2 regions of the Pseudomonas sp. HN2 genome follow, and region 2 is predicted to be linked to the other one. Evidence: predicted binding sites of a transcription regulator. Region 2 holds the regulator's gene; the other holds the start of a gene.
The links. Region 2 encodes FliA, which starts transcription of late flagellar genes. Its sites were predicted from a motif close to CTAAAGTTTNNNNNNNNNNNGCCGNTAA; they were not measured.
Positions count from the first base shown of each region.

Region 1: a site for FliA is predicted at 2,504-2,531, ahead of flgM (flagellar biosynthesis anti-sigma factor FlgM). Genes of this name have one in related genera too.

Region 1 is NZ_CP085885.1:4,487,410-4,493,062, reverse strand. It holds gene LIS66_RS19845 (MFS transporter) at 1-600, shown strand, start outside; gene LIS66_RS19840 (flagellar brake protein) at 786-1,532, opposite strand; gene LIS66_RS19835 (flagella synthesis protein FlgN) at 1,625-2,092, opposite strand; gene flgM (flagellar biosynthesis anti-sigma factor FlgM) at 2,141-2,467, opposite strand; gene flgA (flagellar basal body P-ring formation chaperone FlgA) at 2,630-3,391, opposite strand; gene LIS66_RS19820 (chemotaxis protein CheV) at 3,474-4,406, shown strand; gene cheR (protein-glutamate O-methyltransferase CheR) at 4,453-5,280, shown strand; gene flgB (flagellar basal body rod protein FlgB) at 5,651-5,653, shown strand, end outside.
Region 2 is NZ_CP085885.1:1,723,815-1,729,467, forward strand. It holds gene flhA (flagellar biosynthesis protein FlhA) at 1-143, shown strand, start outside; gene flhF (flagellar biosynthesis protein FlhF) at 155-1,495, shown strand; gene fleN (flagellar synthesis regulator FleN) at 1,612-2,442, shown strand; gene fliA (RNA polymerase sigma factor FliA) at 2,439-3,179, shown strand; gene LIS66_RS07585 (chemotaxis response regulator CheY) at 3,347-3,718, shown strand; gene LIS66_RS07590 (protein phosphatase CheZ) at 3,737-4,525, shown strand; gene LIS66_RS07595 (chemotaxis protein CheA) at 4,562-5,653, shown strand, end outside.

The DNA of each region.
Region 1 (5,653 bases), 2.8 Mb from region 2:
GACCGCGCGCTGCTGATTCGCTGCTTTGCCGGGTTTCTCGCGGTGGCGGCATTGCCATTGGCGATCTTGCCGCAGGTGCCGCTGGAGGTGCTGTTCGTGGTGGGCTTCTTCTGTTCGCTGGTGCAGTTCTGCCTGTATCCGCTGGCGGTGGCGTTCTCCAACGACCACGTCGAAGGTGATCGCCGCGTGTCACTGACCGCCATGTTGCTGGTGACCTACGGCGTCGGCGCGAGCATCGGGCCGCTGCTTGCCGGTGTGCTGATGAAGTTTCTCGGCAGCCAGAGCCTGTATGCCTTCTTCAGCTTCTTTGCGCTGGTGCTGGTCTGGCGGATTCGCCCGAAAGCGGTCACCAATCTGCATCAGGTCGACGACGCGCCGCTGCATCACGTGGCAATGCCGGACAGCATGTCGAGCTCGCCACTGGTGGCGGCACTTGACCCGCGTGTCGATGAGCAGGTGGTGCAGGAGCAGATGGTCCAGGATCCGGCGCCGGCCTCTTCTGAGCCGGAACCCGTCGCCCAGCCGGAGGCAGGGGTCGAAACCGATCCCGCCGATGAACATGACACACCTGCAGCGGATATCAGCGGCGGCAGACCCTGAGATATCACGCGCTAACTGTGGCGAGGGAGCTTGCTCCCGCAGGGGCGCGAAGCGGCCCTTTCTTTGTTGAAAAGCAGCCTGCTGCGCAGTCCAGCGGGAGCAAGCTCCCTCGCCACACAGGCTTCGTCGGCATGAAAAAAAGGGCAGTCCTTTGCGGGACTGCCCTTTTTATTTGTCGCTGCGACTCAGAGGTCGTCTTTGTCGAAACGTCGTGCTTCGCGTTGCAACTGGTAAACAAACCGCTCGACGTTGCGTGCAGCCTGACCACTGATGTTGTGGAAGCGCAGACCGGCGAAGGTGATGTTGAGTTTTTCTTCGAAGTGCAGATAGCGCAGCTCGACCGACGTTGGCTGGTTGCCGAACAGCGGCGGGGCGATCAGGCGATCGTAGACCTGGCCCAGTTGCAGGCGGTCAGTGATGTCGCCCTCGAAGCGGAACTTGCAACCGGTGGCGGAGATATCCAGCAGCTTGCCGTGCAGAGGCGACTTGAGCTTTTCGCCACCCAGTTCAACGCTGACCAGGTCAGTGAGTTTCAACGCAGCGCGGAAGGCGTTGCGGCGCTGGTGATAGACCACTTCGCTCGGCAGGTCGCCGGTGTAGAAACGGTCGCCGTCGGATTCTTCGATGTTCAGCGTGCCGTTGCATTCCCAGGCGATGCGTACGCCGTCATGAAAGCCTTCGACCTTGAACGGTTCGCCAGCCTGCAGGAAACGCTCGCCATCGCGGGGGATCATTTCGTCCAGCGCAATCGTCGCGGTTTCACGGTCGACCTTGATCAGGTAACTCTGGAAGCGCTGGCTGCGTTCATGGAAGGTGATGATCAGCGGGTCATGGCTGTCTTGCAGCTGGCGCAGGTTGCTGGAGATTTCCAGTGGCGTGGTGAGCACCTTCGGAGGCTGCGGAGCATCATCCGCGCTTAGGGTGTTGGACACGGTTCTTCAATCTCCAGACAAAATAAGACTACGACTGGCCAGTATTTTGCCAGCATGTTGCGCGAGTGGATAGTGCAGGGCCACCGAATGGCTCATGCCTGGCTGAGCGTTCGCGGCTTGACCGGTTTGGCAAAGGTCCCGCTGGCGTCGTAAAGCGCTGGCGGCTCACCGCCGGTGAGGATCTTCAACTGATTGGCCGTGGTCGCCTGCTGGATCTGGATTGACCGGCCGTTCTTAGTGTTGGCGTCCTGACATTGCGCGATCAGCGCGGTCAGGGCATCGCCCTGGGCCAGCAACTGGTCGCCAATGCTCGACTGGCTGGCCAGTTGCTCAAGGCCGCTGCGGTCGGTCGGCAGGTTGAGGCTGGCGAGGATTTCGCTGCGCTTGCGGCCATGCTGTTCAAGCAAAATGATCAACGCCTGCTTGGTTGCCAGAATTTCTTCCAGCAGCGGCATGTCACGACCGTGCAAAGCGAGGGATTCGGTTTGCAATAACTCCAGCAATTGTTGCGCTGGAGCAAAGTCGTCGTTGATCAGTTGCAATAAGTTAGTGTCGTGCATGGCTGGCCTTGGGGTTTAAGCGTCCAAAAGCCTGGCGCCGGCAAAAGCCTAGCGCTGGGCTTCGAAGTTGAGCAGTTTGCTGGCTACACGGTTGCTGTCGACTTTATAGCTGCCATCGGCAATCGCGGCTTTCAACTCGGCCACGCGGGCTTTGTCGACAGCAGGTTGATCGCGCAGCTTGTCAGTGACCTTCTGCAACTGTTGAGCCTCATTGCTGAGGTGTACCGATTCCCCGCTTTTGGCGGCACTGGCCGGTTCGGCCTGGGTATTCAGCGGCGCGGAAGGGCTGTTTTCAGCGCTTTCCTTGGCGTTGCTGGTACGTGTACTGCCGGTAAGTGACGAGGAACTGTTCAATCGGTTGAAATCGATAACCATGATAAAAAACCTCTGGGAATTTGGACGCTTGCCATGTTTTCGGCTATCCCCTGAAAAACTTTAGGCCCAATCAACCATAAGCTTGCATGCGCCGTTGCGAGACCTGCTGCGGCACAGTTTAGGGAAGCGACGGGATCGGCGCCAGTTTTCTCCACAGGGCTTTTACATGGCCACTTCGACCTGTCCCGGCGCAATCACCTGCGCCTTGATAACTCTTTGAGAATTAAGGTTTTTTACTCGAATCTGTTCTTTCATGCCGCCATTGGAGAGGGCTTCCCCCGGCATGCGTACGGCAAGGGTGCCGCTACGCGCAGTGATCACCACCTGATCGCCCTTGCGCACCACTTCGGCCTGTTCCAGATGCACCAGTGTGATGACCTGATCGGCGACCGTTGGTCGGGTCAGTTTCTGCCCGATCGCTTCATCGACCGAGGTCAGGAAACCCTGGTTGATCGTGCTGACATCGCGCTCGCGCAACGTCACGTCCTGCGGCTCGATGATGCCGGCGCGTTTCAGCGGACGAGTGGTCGTGACGATCTCGCGAAACAGGCGGACTTGAGCGGGTACGAACACCGTCCAGGGCGAGCTGCCTTCGCATCGGACCTTCACCGTAACGCGGCCCAGCGGGCGGGCCGGGCTCTCCAGAGTGGCTGTCAATTCCTTGTCGCACATGGGCATGCGCATACGCGGGTCGAGCTGGTTGACTTCGATTTCGTAGCGGCCTTCGGTTTGACTGGAAGCCAAATAGTCTTCTACGGTGAATTCAAGAAAGCCCTGAGTCACGCCGATAAGCATATCAGGCAAGGTAACCGCATCAGCATTGGCAGGACTGCCGGCAAGCAAGCAGCAAACGGCGGACACCGCGCAAAGCCCTTTGCGAAGGGAAGATGTCAGGCGTCGGGAAAATGTCGTTTGAGCGTTCATACGAGTTAAAAAGCAAGCGCCGTGCCGTTTAGCAATGAATGTGCGTCGCAACAACACTTGGCGTTGATGTAGGAGTCTGGGCATGGCTGGTGTAATGGATTCGGTGAACCAGCGCACGCAACTGGTAGGGCAGAATCGCCTCGAGCTGCTGTTGTTCCGTCTTGACGGGCCGCAGCTCTACGGGATCAACGTGTTCAAGGTACGGGAAGTGTTGCAGTGCCCGTCACTGACCTTGATGCCCAAATCCAGTCCTGTCGTGTGCGGGGTAGCGAATATACGGGGAGCGACCATTCCGATCCTGGATCTGGCAATGGCAACGGGCTCCGGTGCGTTGAAAGACAAGAACAGTCCGTTCGTGATCATCACGGAGTACAACACCAAGACCCAGGGTTTCCTGGTCCGCTCGGTGGAGCGCATCGTCAACATGAACTGGGAAGAGATCCATCCGCCTCCCAAGGGCACCGGTCGCGATCACTACCTGACCGCTGTGACTCGGGTCGACAACCAGTTAGTCGAAATCATCGACGTCGAGAAGGTGCTGGCCGAAGTAGCGCCGACGCCGGAAGCGATTTCGGTGGGCGTGGTCGATGTCGAGACGCAGACCAAAGCGCTGTCGCTGCGGGTGCTGACAGTCGATGACTCGTCGGTGGCGCGCAAGCAGGTCACGCGTTGTCTGCAGACCATCGGTGTCGAAGTGGTGGCGCTGAACGACGGCAAGCAGGCGCTGGATTACCTGCGCAAGCTGGTCGACGAGGGCAAGAAGCCGGAAGAAGAGTTCCTGATGATGATTTCCGACATCGAGATGCCGGAGATGGACGGGTACACCCTGACGGCGGAAATCCGCGGCGACGCGCGCATGCAAAAGCTCCATATCATCCTGCATACTTCGTTGTCGGGGGTATTCAACCAGGCGATGGTCAAGAAAGTCGGTGCTGATGACTTTCTGGCCAAATTCCGTCCTGATGACCTCGCGTCCCGGGTAGTCGACCGGATCAAAGCAGCAGATATCAGCTAAGGGCCTTCTGCCCCTGGCGTTCAACACGATTTAAGAGGCGGCATCATTGTCTACGGGTAATTTGGATTTCGAACAGTTCCGGGTCTTCCTGGAAAAAGCCTGTGGCATTCTGCTCGGTGAAAACAAGCAGTATCTGGTCTCGAGCCGTCTCAACAAACTGATGGAGCAGCAAGGCATCAAGTCTTTGGGTGAGCTGGTTCAGCGCATCCAGACCCAGCCGCGCAGCGGTTTGCGCGAGCAGGTGGTCGATGCCATGACGACCAACGAAACCCTGTGGTTTCGTGACACCTATCCGTTTGAAGTCTTGAAGAACAAGGTACTGCCGGAAGCGATCAAGGCCAGCCCCAACCAGCGTCTGCGGATCTGGTCGGCGGCCTGCTCGTCGGGTCAGGAACCGTACTCGCTGTCGATGTCGATCGACGAGTTCGAGCGCAGCAACCTGGGCCAGTTGAAGATGGGCGTGCAGATCGTTGCCACTGACCTGTCGGGACTGATGCTCAACAATTGCAAGACCGGCGAGTACGACAGCCTGGCGATCGGTCGCGGACTGTCGCCGGAACGCCTGCAACGCTATTTCGACCCGAAAGGGCCGGGGCGCTGGGTGGTCAAGGCGCCAATCAAGAGCCGGGTGGAATTCCGCTCGTTCAACCTGCTCGACAGCTACGCAGCGCTGGGCAAGTTCGACATCGTGTTTTGCCGCAATGTGTTGATCTACTTCTCTGCCGAAGTGAAGAAAGACATCCTGTTGCGCATTCACAGCACGTTGAAGCCGGGCGGGTATCTGTTCCTTGGCGCGTCTGAGGCGCTGAACGGTTTGCCGGATCATTACCAGATGGTTCAGTGCAGCCCGGGGATTATCTACAAGGCGAAATAACCGGTTCGCGGCAATACAAAAACGGGAGGCCCTCAAGGTCTCCCGTTTTTTATGCCTGAATGTTCTCTGCGAAACTCCATGGCTCCTCTGTAGGAGTGAGCCTGCTCGCGATAGCGGTCTACCAGATGCCACATAAGTGACTGATACACCGCAATCGCGAGCAGGCTCACTCCTACAATGGATCTGCGGCGTCAGGGAGAGGGACGGCAAGCGGCAGAAAAGCGGCATCCAGCGGAAACCGGTTGCCGCTTTTCTGGCATTGCCGCTTTGCCTGTTCGGCGCAAAGCCCCGGAATACGGGGGTTCTTCCATTTGGCACGGCGCTTGCTAAAGCTCAGTTACGAAAAACCGGTCACCTGAAGGTTCCCGACATG
Region 2 (5,653 bases):
TCCTGCTGGTAGCAGGCCCGATTCGCGCGATGCTCTCGCGCTTCGGCCGCCTCGCAGTCCCTGGGCTGCATGTGCTGGCCTACCAGGAAGTACCGGACAACAAGCAAGTGACCATCGTTGCGACAGTAGGGCCCAACGGCTGAGGTAGTGGTTTATGCAAGTTAAGCGTTTTTTCGCCGCCGATATGCGTCAGGCCATGAAGCTGGTTCGCGATGAGCTGGGCGCTGATGCCGCCATCATCGGCAACCGCCGCATCGCCGGCGGCGTCGAGTTGACGGCGGCACTGGATTACAAGTTGTCGGCGCTGGCGCCGCGGGTTCCGAACATGGAGCTCGAAGACGAACTGCGCAAGACCCAGTCGCGCATCGTCACCGCCCAGGCCGAACTGAGCCTGCGTGGCGAAGCCGACGGCAACACCAATCAGCAATTGTTCGCCGGGCTGCCATTGACCGCAGGCCTGCCGCTGACCGCTGCCGAGCCGCTGAGCGAGCCGACCTACGCTGCCCCGGCGCGTCCGGCCGCAGCGCCTGCGCAGGCCTCGGCGGGTGTCGATCCGCGTGCGCTGGATTCGATGCGTTTTGAATTGAATAGCCTGCGCGAGCTGATGGAAGTGCAGCTCGGCACCCTGGCCTGGAATCAGCTGCAAGGCAGCCGTCCGGCTCAGGCCAATCTGTATCGCCGTTTGCAGCGCATCGGCCTGTCGGGCCCGCTGTCGCGTGATCTGTTGGCGCTGATCACCGATATCGAAGAGCCGCGTCAGGCCTGGCGCATGCTGCTCGCGCATCTGGCGCGGATGATTGCCGTACCGGAAGTCGAGCCGCTGGAAGAGGGCGGTGTGATTGCCATGGTCGGCCCGGCCGGCATGGGCAAGACCACCACGCTGGCCAAGCTTGCCGCGCGTTATGTGCTCAAGTACGGCGCGCAGAACGTTGCGCTGGTGAGCATGGACAGCTTCCGCATCGGCGCGCAGGAACAACTGAAAACCCTCGGGCGCATTCTCAACGTGCCGGTGACCCACGTCGATCCGGGCCAGTCGCTGGTTCAGGCATTGGATCCACTGCTACGCAAACGCGTGGTTTTGATCGATACTGCCGGGCTGCAAGCCAGTGATCCGGCGTTGCGCATGCAGCTTGAGAGTCTGGCCGGGCGTGGCATTCGCTCGAAAAATTATCTGGTACTGGCAACCACCAGCCAGAAACAGGTTCTAACCGCCGCTTATCACAGTTACAAGCGTTGCGGGCTGGCCGGTTGCATCCTGACTAAACTGGATGAAACGGCCAGTCTCGGCGAAGTGTTGAGCCTGGCGATCAGTCATGAATTGCCGGTCGCGTACCTGACCGATGGCCCACGGATTCCGGATGATCTGCATCTGCCGCGCCGTCATCAACTGGTCAGCCGCGCCGTCAGCGTGCAAATGCAGGAAGAACCCAGCGAAGAAGCCATGGCTGACATGTTCGCTGATATCTATCACAGCCCGACCAAGCAGGTTGGCTGAGGTAATCATGAACAGTTTTTGTACCTACATCGATGGTCTGCCACGCATTGTTCCGATCGGGAACGCGCAGCCAGTAATGTGGCCTCCGTCTATGCAAGACAAGGTAAAGAAATAACATGGGCAGCATGCATCCCGTACAGGTGATCGCGGTGACCGGCGGCAAAGGTGGCGTCGGCAAGACTAACGTGTCAGTGAACTTGTCGCTGGCGCTGGCAGAGCTTGGCCGTCGGGTCATGCTGCTGGACGCCGACCTGGGCCTGGCCAACGTCGACGTTCTGCTGGGGCTGACGCCCAAGCGCACACTGGCTGACGTGATCGAAGGCCGTTGCGAATTGCGCGACGTGCTGTTGCAGGGCCCGGGCGGGATTCGCATCGTGCCGGCGGCCTCCGGCACGCAGAGCATGGTGCACCTGAGCCCGGCGCAACACGCCGGCCTGATCCAGGCGTTCAGCGACATCGGCGACAATCTCGACGTGCTGGTGATCGACACCGCTGCGGGTATTGGTGACTCGGTAGTCAGTTTCGTTCGCGCCGCGCAAGAGGTGTTGCTGGTGGTCTGCGACGAGCCGACTTCGATCACCGACGCTTACGCGCTGATCAAGTTGCTCAATCGCGACTACGGCATGAACCGCTTCCGCGTGCTGGCCAACATGGCGCAGAGCCCGCAGGAAGGGCGCAACCTGTTCGCCAAGTTGACCAAGGTCACGGATCGCTTCCTCGACGTCGCCCTACAATACGTCGGCGCCGTGCCGTACGACGAAAGCGTGCGCAAGGCGGTGCAGAAGCAGCGCGCCGTCTACGAAGCCTTTCCCCGTTCCAAGTGCGCGCTGGCCTTCAAGGCCATCGCCCAGAAGGTCGACACCTGGCCGCTGCCCGCCAACCCGCGCGGTCATCTGGAATTTTTCGTCGAGCGTCTCGTGCAGCAAACCGCAGGGCCTGTGATATGACCGCCAGTGGCATGAATCTTTACAAAAAGTCGGCGCGTGACGCGCAATACGAATTGATCGAGCGCTACGCGCCACTGGTCAAGCGCATTGCCTATCACTTGCTGGCACGCCTGCCGGCCAGCGTGCAGGTCGAAGACCTGATCCAGGCCGGGATGATCGGTTTGCTCGAAGTGTCGACCAAATACGACGCCAGCAAAGGCGCCAGTTTCGAAACGTACGCGGGCATTCGAATCCGCGGCGCGATGCTCGACGAAGTGCGCAAAGGGGACTGGGCGCCACGCTCGGTTCACCGCAATACCCGGATGGTCAGCGACGCAATTCGCTCGATTGAAGCTAAAACCGGCCGTGACGCTAAAGATCACGAGGTTGCGGCCGAACTCCAATTGAGTCTCGACGATTACTACGGGATTCTGAATGACACCTTGGGCAGTCGCCTGTTCAGTTTCGACGACCTGTTGCAGGACGGCGAACACGAAGGGCTGCACGAGGATGGCGCCAGTGCGCATATGGAGCCGTCACGCGATCTGGAAGATGAACGCTTCCAGGCGGCGCTGGCGGACGCGATTGCCAATTTGCCGGAGCGTGAGCGACTGGTGTTGGCGCTGTACTACGACGAAGAGCTGAACCTCAAGGAAATCGGTGAGGTCCTTGGCGTCAGTGAATCGCGGGTCAGCCAGTTACACAGCCAGTGCGCGGCCCGCTTGCGGGGGCGTTTGGGGGAGTGGCGAGCGCGCTGAAGGCAGTGTGGGGACACTGCGAAACGAGGCTGGTGCGGTGATGAGCGGCGCCGGTCTCGATCCGTTGTGCTCCAGACAAACTTTAAGTGCTGCGCCGATTGATTGAAGTGGCGCGTCCAGGTGCTGGGCGCGTTTAAGACTGCTTGGAGGTCGAATTGAACAAAGACATGAAAATCCTCATCGTTGATGACTTCTCAACGATGCGGCGGATCATCAAGAACCTGCTGCGCGATCTTGGGTTCACCAACACCGTCGAGGCCGACGATGGCACCACTGCCATTCCGGTGCTCAACAGCGGCAGCATCGACTTTCTGGTAACGGACTGGAACATGCCGGGCATGACCGGTATCGACCTGCTGCGTCACGTGCGTGCCGATGAAAAACTCAAGCACCTCCCGGTGTTGATGGTGACTGCCGAAGCCAAGCGCGAGCAGATCATCGAGGCCGCACAGGCCGGTGTGAACGGTTACGTGGTCAAACCTTTCACGGCTCAAGCGTTGAAAGACAAAATCGAGAAGATTTTCGAACGCATCGGCTGATGAATGCGCGGGGGAGCTATGGAGCATAACGAATCTTCACAGGGCGATTTTGAATCGACCCTGAAAAAACACGCGGTCGAACTGGTCGAAAGCCTTGAAAAAGGCAGGTTCGGCGACGCGGTGCAACTGATCCATGAGCTCAATCAGACCCGTGACCGCGGCCTGTATCAGGAAGTGGGCAAGCTCACACGTGAACTGCACAGTGCGATCGTCAATTTCCAGATCGATCCGCACATGCCGCAGGCCGAGGAAGTGTCGCAAATCACCGACGCGACCGAACGCCTGGGCTACGTGGTCAAGCTGACGGAAGCCGCGGCCAACCGCACCATGGATCTGGTGGAAAGCGCCACGCCGGTGGTCAACAGTCTGGCTGATGAAGCGCAGACGTTGAGTGCCGATTGGGGTCGCTTCATGCGTCGCGAGGTCGGGGCTGAAGAGTTCCGCGAACTGGCGCGCCGGGTCGACGGTTTTCTGTCACGCAGCAGCACGGACAACCGTGCGGTGTCGAGCAATCTCAACGACATCCTGCTGGCTCAGGATTACCAGGACCTCACCGGTCAGGTGATCAAGCGCGTGACCCAACTGGTCACCGAAGTCGAAAGCAATCTGCTCAAACTCGTGCTCATGGCCAGTCAGGTCGACCGCTTCGCGGGCATCGAACATGACCGCGCCGCAATGCTCGCCGAAAAAGATCCACAAAAACATCTCTCGCAGGGTGAAGGTCCGCAGATTCATGCCGATAAACGAGAAGACGTTGTGTCCGGTCAGGACGATGTGGACGATTTGCTATCCAGCCTTGGATTTTGAAGTTAGGTTTTTAGACCTGTTAGGAGCACCCCATTAATGAGCTTCGGCGCCGATGAAGAGATCCTTCAGGATTTCCTGGTTGAGGCCGGCGAGATTCTTGAGCAACTGTCCGAACAACTGGTCGAGCTGGAAAGCCGCCCGGATGATGCAGATCTGCTCAATGCAATTTTTCGCGGTTTCCACACTGTAAAAGGGGGCGCCGGCTTCCTTCAGCTCAATGAGCTGGTGGAGTGCTGTCACATCGCCGAAAACGTGTTCGACATCCTCCGTAAGGGTGAGCGTCGCGTTGATGCAGAACTGATGGACGTTGTGCTCGAAGCACTGGACGCGGTGAACAGCATGTTCAGCGAAGTCCGTGAGCGCGCACCGATCACCGCCGCCACGCCGGAACTGCTGGCCGCGCTGGCGCGTCTGGCCGAGCCGCAATCGGCGGATGAAGCCGTGGCCGCACCGGTGGAAGTGGTCGAAGAACCGGTCGCCGAAAGCGCATCGGAAGACATCACCGACAACGAATTCGAACAACTGCTGGACTCGCTGAATGCCGTCAAGGCGCAAGCCGAGGCCCCGGCCGCTCCTGTGGCATCCGCGCCGGTTGCCGACACGGCGGCCAGCGATGAAATCACCGACGCCGAATTTGAATCGCTGCTCGATCAACTGCACGGCAAAGGCCAGTTCGCTGTCGATGCAGTCGCTCCGGCGCCAGCAGCAGCGGCTCCGGCCGCGCCTGCTGCGGGCGACAGCTCGGACATCACCGACGACGAATTCGAAGCGCTGCTCGATCAGTTGCACGGCAAGGGCAACTTCGCCGTAGACGCGCTGGAATCGGCGATCGCTTCGGCGCCGGCAGCCCCTGCTGCACCGGCCGCCGCTGCGGCCGGTAGCGACCTGATCAGCGATCACGAATTCGAATCGCTGCTCGACGAATTGCACGGCAAAGGCAAGTTTGACGCCGCTGCGGCGACTGCCGGCTCCGCATCAAGCGTCGCCACGCCAGCCGCGAAAGCTCCGGCCGCCGCTGCTGCGCCGAAACCTGCGGCCAAGCCTGAACCGAAAGCCGAGGCGCCGAAACCGGCCGCCGCTGCTGCTCCGGCTCCGGCCCGCGCGCCAGCCGCTGCACCGGCAGAAAAA